DNA from 2 places in the Streptomyces sp. NPDC031100 genome. Region 2 is predicted to be linked to the other one. Evidence: riboswitches for the same ligand, from Rfam matches in the RefSeq annotation. Region 2 holds a riboswitch; the other holds the start of a gene.

What was found. A riboswitch is a leader RNA that binds a small molecule or an ion and turns the genes downstream of it on or off. The one in region 2 is predicted to bind cyclic di-AMP.
Region 1: linked by a shared signal. The riboswitch ahead of ACZ5DS_RS26530 (M23 family metallopeptidase) and the one ahead of ACZ5DS_RS05070 (M23 family metallopeptidase) in region 2 are both predicted to bind cyclic di-AMP.

Annotation. Positions count from the first base shown of each region.
Region 1 is NZ_JBVIGN010000010.1:21,294-25,382, forward strand. Features, by position in the region: gene ACZ5DS_RS26525 (aldo/keto reductase) at 1-487, opposite strand, end outside; gene ACZ5DS_RS26530 (M23 family metallopeptidase) at 579-1,616, opposite strand; cyclic di-AMP (ydaO/yuaA leader) riboswitch at 1,626-1,792, opposite strand; tRNA gene ACZ5DS_RS26535 (tRNA-Met) at 2,137-2,210, opposite strand; gene ACZ5DS_RS26540 (dihydrofolate reductase family protein) at 2,276-3,409, opposite strand; gene ACZ5DS_RS26545 (MarR family winged helix-turn-helix transcriptional regulator) at 3,475-3,990, shown strand.
Region 2 is NZ_JBVIGN010000002.1:164,420-168,508, reverse strand. Features, by position in the region: gene ACZ5DS_RS05085 (bifunctional acetate--CoA ligase family protein/GNAT family N-acetyltransferase) at 1-334, opposite strand, end outside; gene ACZ5DS_RS05080 (HPr family phosphocarrier protein) at 511-792, shown strand; gene ACZ5DS_RS05075 (GntR family transcriptional regulator) at 977-1,672, opposite strand; gene ACZ5DS_RS05070 (M23 family metallopeptidase) at 1,871-2,626, opposite strand; cyclic di-AMP (ydaO/yuaA leader) riboswitch at 2,639-2,803, opposite strand; gene ACZ5DS_RS05065 (M16 family metallopeptidase) at 3,026-4,089, opposite strand, start outside.

The DNA of each region.
Region 1 (4,089 bases), on a different contig from region 2:
GGAGGCGCTCCGGGGTGATGTTGGAGGCGGCGATGTGCCGGACCTTGCCCGCCTTCACCAGCTCGTCCAGCGCGCCGATGATCTCCTCGACCGGCACCTCGGGCTTGTCGAAGTGGGTGTAGTAGAGGTCGATGTAGTCGGTGTCCAGGCGGCGCAGCGAGGCGTCCGCGGCGGCCTTGATGTTGGCCGCGGACAGGCCCGGGTACTCCGGGTGCTGGCTGACCTTGGTGGCGATGACGACGTCGGAGCGGTTGCCGCGGGCCTTGACCCACTTGCCGATGATGGTCTCGGACTCACCGCCCTTGTGGCCTTCGATCCACGCCGTGTAGGAGTCCGCGGTGTCGACGAAGTTGCCGCCGGCGGCCGTGTAGGCGTCGAGGACGGCGAAGGAGGTCTTCTCGTCCGCGGTCCAGCCGAAGACGTTGCCGCCGAGGGCGAGCGGGAAGACCTCGAGGTCGGAGGTGCCGAGTGTGCGCAGCGAAGTCATGCCTTATGTCAACAGCCGAAGCGGTCGATCCGATTCCGCCTCGCCGCGCACAGGCTCCGACTCGCCGCGCACAGACCGGACAAACGTTCCGTCAGGGGTTGAGGCCCTTGCCGCGCAGCCAGGCCATCGGGTCGATGCCGCTGGACTGGCCGCCGGGGTGGACCTCCAGGTGGAGGTGCGGCCCGGTGACGTTGCCGGTGGCGCCGACGCGGCCGATGACGTCGCCGGTGCTGACCTTCTGGCCGACGGAGACGCTGATCGAGGACTGGTGGCAGAACCACAGCTCGGTGCCGTCGTCGAGGGTGAGGATCGTGCGGTAGCCGTAGGAGCCGGCCCAGCCCGCCTCGGTGATCGTGCCGCTGTGGATGGCCTTGATGAGCGTGCCGGTGGGGGCCGCGAAGTCGAGGCCGGTGTGGTAGCCGGAGGACCACATCGAGCCGGCCTGGCCGAAGGTCGAGGTGATCGTGTACGAGGAGGTCGGCAGCGTGTACTGCTTGGCCAGCGCGGCCAGCCGCTCCTCCTCGGCCTTCTTCCTGGCCGCGGCCTCCGCCTCCTTCTTGGCGGCGGCGGCCTTGGCTGCGGCTTCCTTCTGCGCCTTGGCGGCCGCGTCGGCGGCCTGCTTCTCGGCGGCGGCTGCCGCTGCCGCTGCGGCCTTGCTGTCGGCCTTGCTCTGCTGCTGCTCGGCCTGGGCCATGATCCGGTTGCGCAGGGCCTCGCCCGCGTCGGAGCTGTCCTCGTCGCTGTCGGCGGAGGTCGTACCGACGTCGCTCAGCGAGGCCGCGGTGGCCTTGGGCGCGTCGGAGGACGAGGAGGAGTCGTCGAAGAGGGAGCCGACGGAGGGCAGGTCGGGCATGGAGATGGACACCGGCGGCTTGCCGGTGTTGGCGCTGGCCATGCCGCCCGCGCCGACGGCGGCGATGACACCGACTCCGAGGACGGTGGAGCTGCGGGCGAGGCCGCCGCGCTGCTTGGCGACGCGGTGCCGACCGCGGACCGGCCGTATGGACTCCTCGGTGGGGTTCCACTCCTCCCAGGTGCCCTCGTCGGTGCGCTGGGCGCCGAAGTAACCGAAGGTCTCGGTCTCGGTCGGCATGAACGGGGCTTCGGGGGCAGGCCGGTTGGACGCCACGCGGGCGTACTCCTTTCCTTCCTCCGCCTACCGGGTTAGCTGACGGGTTCGGAGCAGGAAGGTCTCCTACGCGCGTATACCGGCCGTGGACTCAGGCAGTTCACGACGGCATCCGCGCGATTCACCCCAAGGTGGTGGTTCCCCGGTTCCCTTGCGGGATTCGGCGCGTGCGCACGGAGCCGCCTCTTGTGACGGCTGGGACGACCGCGCTGCGTTATCGAACGTTAATAGACCCGCGTGTCAGATTCCAAGCCGTTCAGCTTGATCATTAACTATTTCCGGGCGGGACGTACGGGTTACGACCGGTGTAAATCGGGCGAGTTGGTCGACGCTCAGGAGTCTCCGCGTTTTTGATGGTGACTCAGCTGTTATGCGGAGGGGTGCCGTCCGATCACCATCGGTGACATCGGTCAGGGCTGACCGACTGTGGCATACGCCACTCGCCGTCTCGCCGAGGGGGCGCGGCAGGAAAACACTCAGGGCCGGGATCCATGACTGGATCCCGGCCCTGAGCCTTCAGTAGCGGGGACAGGATTTGAACCTGCGACCTCTGGGTTATGAGCCCAGCGAGCTACCGAGCTGCTCCACCCCGCGTCGTTGTGTCTCAAGAGTACCCCATGGCCAGACCACAAAGCACACGGGATTCCGTGAGGTGCTGCTCAGGGCAGCAGGTGGGCGTTCGGCTCCTTCGCCAGGGCCTCGTACTCGGGCAGCACCACGGCCGCCACGCCCGCGCTCTGCAGCACCCCGGTCCCGTCGGCCGCCGTCACGAACGTGTCCGGCTCGCGCCAGGCCGTGACCACGCGTCGTACGCCCGCCCGCAGGATCAGCTCGGCGCAGGGGGCGGGGCGGGAGGCGCGCCGGGAGCAGGGCTCCAGGCTGCTGTAGACGGTGGCGCCGGGCAGGCGCGGATCGGCGGGGTCGATCTTCGCGAGGGCCGCCTCCTCCGCGTGCACGACGGGGTCGTCGCCCTCGCGCGAGTGGCCGCGGGCCAGCTCCGTGCCGTCGGCGGCGACCACCACCGCGCCGACGCTGAAGGCCGTCCGCGAGGGCGGGCACAGGGCGGCCAGGTCGCAGGCGGTGCGCAGCCAGTGGCGGTCGGCGGCGACGGGCTCCGGGCCGGTGCCGGGTGCGGTGGGCTCGTAGCGCATGAGGACGACGTCCTCGATCCGGCGGGTCTCGACGAGGCGCAGCCGGCCGCCCTGGTACGGCCCCGGGCCGAACAGGCGCGGGGCCGCCGGGTCGCCGACGAACAGCGGGGCGAGGACCAGCTGGAGTTCGTCGGCGAGGCCCTGCTGGAGGAGCTGGGTGTGGACCGTGCCGCCGCCCTCGACCATCAGGCGCCGCACCCCGCGCACGTCGTGCAGGTGCTCCAGCAGGGCGCGCCAGTCGAGGTCGGGGCCGAGGGAGACCACGTCGGCGGTCCGGCCGAGGACACGGGAGGCCTGCTCGGCGCCCTTGTCGGTCGTGTACACGAGCTTCTCGCCGCCGGTGTGCCAGAAGTTGGCGGCCGGGTCGAGGTCACCGGTGGCGGTGACGGTGACCTTCAGCGGGTATGCGGTCCTGTGGTCGGCGACCCGGGCCGCGCGGCGCTCGGCCGAGTTCACCAGCAGGCGCGGGTTGTCGGCGCGGATGGTGCCGGCGCCGATCAGGATCGCGTCGACCGAGGCCCGTACCTCGTCGACCCGGTCGAAGTCGGCCGGGCTGGACAGCAGGAGCCGGTCGGGGCCGGTGTCGTCCAGGTACCCGTCGAGGGAGACGGCGGCGGACAGCAGGACGTACGGGTACGGCATCGGCGCGGTCTCCCCTGCGGCAGGCTGATCTTGGTTCAAGTTTGAAACAAACTTACACTGGTGGCATGACGACCCGCTGGCTCACTCCGGAGGAGCAGCGCGCCTGGCGCGCGTACCTCGCCGCCGCCCGGCTCCTGGACGACGCGATCGACCGGAACCTCCAGCAGGACGCCGGCATGCCGCACCTGTTCTACTCCGTCCTGGCCAACCTCTCCGAGGCGCCCGACCGGCGGCTGCGCATGACCGACCTCGCGGAGAGCCTGAAGATCACCCGCAGTCGGCTGACCTACGCGGTGACCAGGCTGGAGCGGGACGGGCTGGTGCGACGCGAGAACTGCAGCTGGGACAAGCGGAGCAGCATCGCGGCGCTGACCGACGAGGGGATGGCCGTCCTGGAGCGTACGGCGCCCGGGCACGTCGAGACCGTGCGCGCCACCCTGTTCGACCGGCTCACGCCGGAGCAGGTGAGGCAGCTGGAGGAGATCTTCACGGGCGTCGCCCGCGGGTTGCAGGGCGACGGTGCCCAGGCCGGGGCGGACGAGGTCCCCTGGCGGCGCCGGTCGTCCTGTTCCGGCTCCTGAGTCACACCCGGCACGCGGAAAGTAATTGCTTTAAGTTTGAAACATGAGGTAGGGTCCCCTTCGAACCACTGCTTCAAAACTGAAGCAACAGCTTCGGAG
Region 2 (4,089 bases):
GGTGGGACGGTGCGGGCATGCCGTCGGCGCCGATGCGGTCATAGCGTACGGTGGCGATGAACTCGCCGCCCACGGTGGCAGCGAGTCCCACCCGGTCCACAAAGTCGTGGTGCGTGAAGCGGTGGACGTCCTTGGCGGACAGGCGAGGGTACGGCGCGAAGAAGCGGTAGTACTTCGACTCGTCCGAGACCTGCTCGTAGAAGCTGACCAGGCGGTCGGCGTCATCAACGGTGATGGGCCGGATGCGCGCGGTACCCCCGTCGCGCAGCACCACGTCCGCCTCCCAGTGGGCGGGGTACTCGTGCCGGTCGTGCCGGTCCGCCGGGCTCTGCATGGGGCCCAGAGTACGGCTCGCGTACGACAACGGCGCGAGGCAGTCTGTGGAGGACGGAAGCCGGACCGAGGCCGCGGTCCGAGGATCCGCAGGAGGGGACGAACGTCACCTCCGGGCACGCTTCGCACTATGGGAAACTGGTCTAGACAACCCTGAGCACTGAAGGGCAGCAACACATGGCTGAGCGCCGCGTCAACGTCGGCTGGGCCGAGGGCCTCCATGCCCGCCCCGCCTCCATCTTCGTCCGAGCCGCCACGGCCGCAGGCGTCCCGGTGACGATCGCCAAGGCTGACGGCAACCCCGTCAACGCGGCCTCCATGCTGGCCGTCCTGGGCCTGGGCGCCCAGGGTGGCGAGGAGATCGTCCTCGCCTCCGACGCCGAGGGCGCGGACGTCGCCCTGGACCGTCTGGCCAAGCTGGTCGCCGAGGGCCTGGAAGAGCTGCCCGAGACCGTCTGAGCCGCGCCAGGAAGCCGCGTCGCCCTTTCCGGGTGACGCGGCTTCCGCGTTTTTCGGCAGCCCATCGAATGAATTCACCGCGAGCACACCGACGGCGCGCGACCACGAATTCACGGCACACCGGGAAAAGGGCAGCGGAAATACACGCCCACCGAATCGCTCCTCTTTGTATACGGCGCCCACGTTAATGCCGAAGGCTCGACATGTTTACGGCATGTTGCGAGTTCCTCACACGCTCGGACCGGTCGCCGGCCGAGGCCGACCGCAACCGGTACGCACCCTTCGCGCGCTCGGCGTGATGCGCCGTGATCGCCCGCGCGCGTTCGCTGTCGCCGCGCGCCACCGCGTCCACGATCGCGCCGTGCTCCGTCCAGGACTCCACGGGACTCGGCAGCGCCTCCACCGCGTACATCCAGGCGATCTTGTGCCGCAGCTGGGTCAGCACCGAGGTCAGCGAGGGGCTGCCGGAGGCCTGCGCGAGCGTCTCGTGGAACCAGCCGCCGAGCGAGCGCAGATCCTCGCGGTTGCCCTGCCTGGCCCGCTCCTGGCCCAGCCGGACCAGCCCGCGCAGCACCTTCAGATGGGCCTCGGTGCGCCGCTGGGCGGCCCGGGAGGCACCGAGCGGCTCCAGCAGCATCCGCATCTCCAGCAGGTCTGCGGCCTCCTGCTCGGTCGGTTCGGCCACGCACGCCCCCGCGTGCCGCCGGGTCACCACGAAGCCCTCCGCCTCCAGGGTGCGCAGGGCCTCGCGGACGGGGACGCGCGAGACGCCGTAGCGGCGGGCCAGGACTTCCTCGGTGAGGCGGCTGCCGCGCTCGTAGACACCGGCCACGATGTCGTCCCGGATCGCCGTGCACACCGAGTGCGCCGGAATACGCATGACCGACCTCCGCCTTAATCCCCGTGAAACGTCGACGATGGACGTGTGTTCCGTGACTCTATTGCAATGAGCCGGAATTTCCGACGGCAGGCCGGAATCCATGGATATATTTTGGACAGCGGATGCGGCGGGCGCCGCGAAAAACGGCGAAAGCCCCGGCTCGTGAGCCGGGGCTTCGGGATGTCGTGCGCCGGAGCGTCAGACGTTCACGCCGTGTCCACGGAGGTAGGCGAGCGGGTCGACGTCCGAGCCGTACTCGGGGGTCGTGCGGGCCTCGAAGTGCAGGTGCGGCCCCGTGACGTTGCCGGTCGCGCCGGACAGGCCGATCTGCTGGCCCGGGGTGACCTTCTGGCCCACGGTGACGCCGATGGACGACAGGTGGCCGTACTGGGTGTACATGCCGTCGGCCATCCGTATCACGATCTGGTTGCCGTACGCGCCGCCCCAGCCCGTGGAGACGACCGTGCCCGAGCCGACCGCGTGGACGCTCGTGCCACTGGCCGCGTGGAAGTCGATGCCGGTGTGGGAGCCGGAGGACCACAGGGAGCTGCTGGCCTTGTAGCCGGTGGAGACGTACGAGTGCGCGATCGGGGCGACGAAGGCGTTCAGGCGCTTGCGCTCGGCCTCGCGGGCGGCGCGCGCCCTGGCCTCGCGCACCTCCTTCGCGCGCTGGGCGGCCGCCTTCGCCGCGGCCTCCTCGGCCGCCTTCTGGTCGGCGGCCTGCTGCTGGGCCTCGGCCTGCGCGTCGATCTGCTCGGCGACCGTGTCGCTCACGGTGATGACCGGGGTGAGGCCGGTCTCCTCGACGGAGTTCTCGGCGGCGAGCGCCGGGGTGGCCGCGAGGGTGCCGATGACGCCGGTGGTGGTGAGGGCCGCGACGCCGGCCGCCTGAGCGGTGGTGCGCTTGACCCGGCCGGGCTTGCGGTGCTTCCCGGTGGCGCACATGAACGCCATGAAGAGGCTGGTCCTTTCCTTCCCTCTCGCCTACCGGGTTAGCTGACGGGTTCGGAGCAGGAAGGTCTCCTACGGGCCCCCTCGCTCGCGCGCGGGCGTCCGATTCACCCCAGGGACTGCGGTTGGGTCCCCGGCTCCCCTGGCTCGCGCCGTACGGGGACTCGGCGATGACTGTCCGGTGCCGCGGATGCGGCGCACTGCCTGACGAACAGCCCGGAAGACGCTAAGGGGCCGGACTTTCGATCCCCAAACGGATCCGGGGTTTTGTAGTGCATCCCACAGGTCAGACAGGCAACCTCTGCCCCAATTCGGACATCTGGGGAAGGGCGGTGCACGGCAAGGGGCCCTGATGACCCGTCGGTCCCCAGGGCCCCGCGCGCGCGTGCCGCCGTCCGGCTGCTAGTCGGCGGTCACGACGGTGACTTCGCCGATGCCGAGCGCCGCGACCGGCTCCTTGATCTGGGCCGCGTCACCGACGAGGACGGTCACCAGGCGGTCCACCGGGAAGGCGCTGACGGCCGCCGCGGTGGCCTCCACGGTGCCGGTGGCGGCGAGCTGCTGATACAGCGTCGCCTGGTAGTCGTCGGGCAGGTGCTGCTCGACCTGGTCCGCCAGCGTGCTCGCGACGGCCGCCGCGGTCTCGTACTTCAGCGGCGCCACGCCGACGAGGTTCTGCACGGCGACATCGCGCTCGGCGTCGGTCAGTCCCTCCGCCGCGAGCGTGCGCAGCACCGTCCACAGGTCCTGCAGCGCGGGACCGGTGTTCGGGGTGTCCACGGAGCCGCTGATGGCGAGCATCGCGGAGCCGGTTCCGTCCGGCGCGGAGCGCAGGACCTGCCCGAAGGCGCGCACGCCGTAGGTGTAGCCCTTCTCCTCGCGCAGCACCCGGTCCAGGCGGGAGGTGAGGGTGCCGCCGAGGCAGTACGTGCCGAGCACCTGGGCGGGCCACACGCGGTCGTGCCGGTCGGGGCCGATCCGCCCGATGAGCAGCTGTGTCTGGACGGCGCCCGGCCGGTCGACGATGACCACGCGGCCGGAGTCGTCGGCGCTCACGGGCGGCACCGGCCGCGGCCGGGCCGGGGTACCGGTCCAGGCGCCCAGGGTGTCGGCGAGCAGCGTGTCCAGGTCGGTGCCGGTGAGGTCGCCGACCACGACCACGGTGGCCGTGGCGGGCCGCACATGGCGGTCGTAGTAGGCGCGTACGGCCGCGGCGTCGATCTTCTCGACGGTCTCCTCGGTGCCCTGGCGCGGGCGCGACATGCGCGAGGTCGCCGGGAACAGCTCCTTGGAGAGTTCCTTGGCGGCGCGGCGGGCGGGGTTGGCCAGCTCGTGCGGGATCTCGTCCAGGCGGTTGCGGACCAGCCGCTCGACCTCGCTCTCGGCGAAGGCGGGCGCGCGCAGGGCGTCGGCGAGCAGGCCGAGGCCCTTGGCCAGGCGGGAGGCCGGGACCTCCAGGCTGAGGC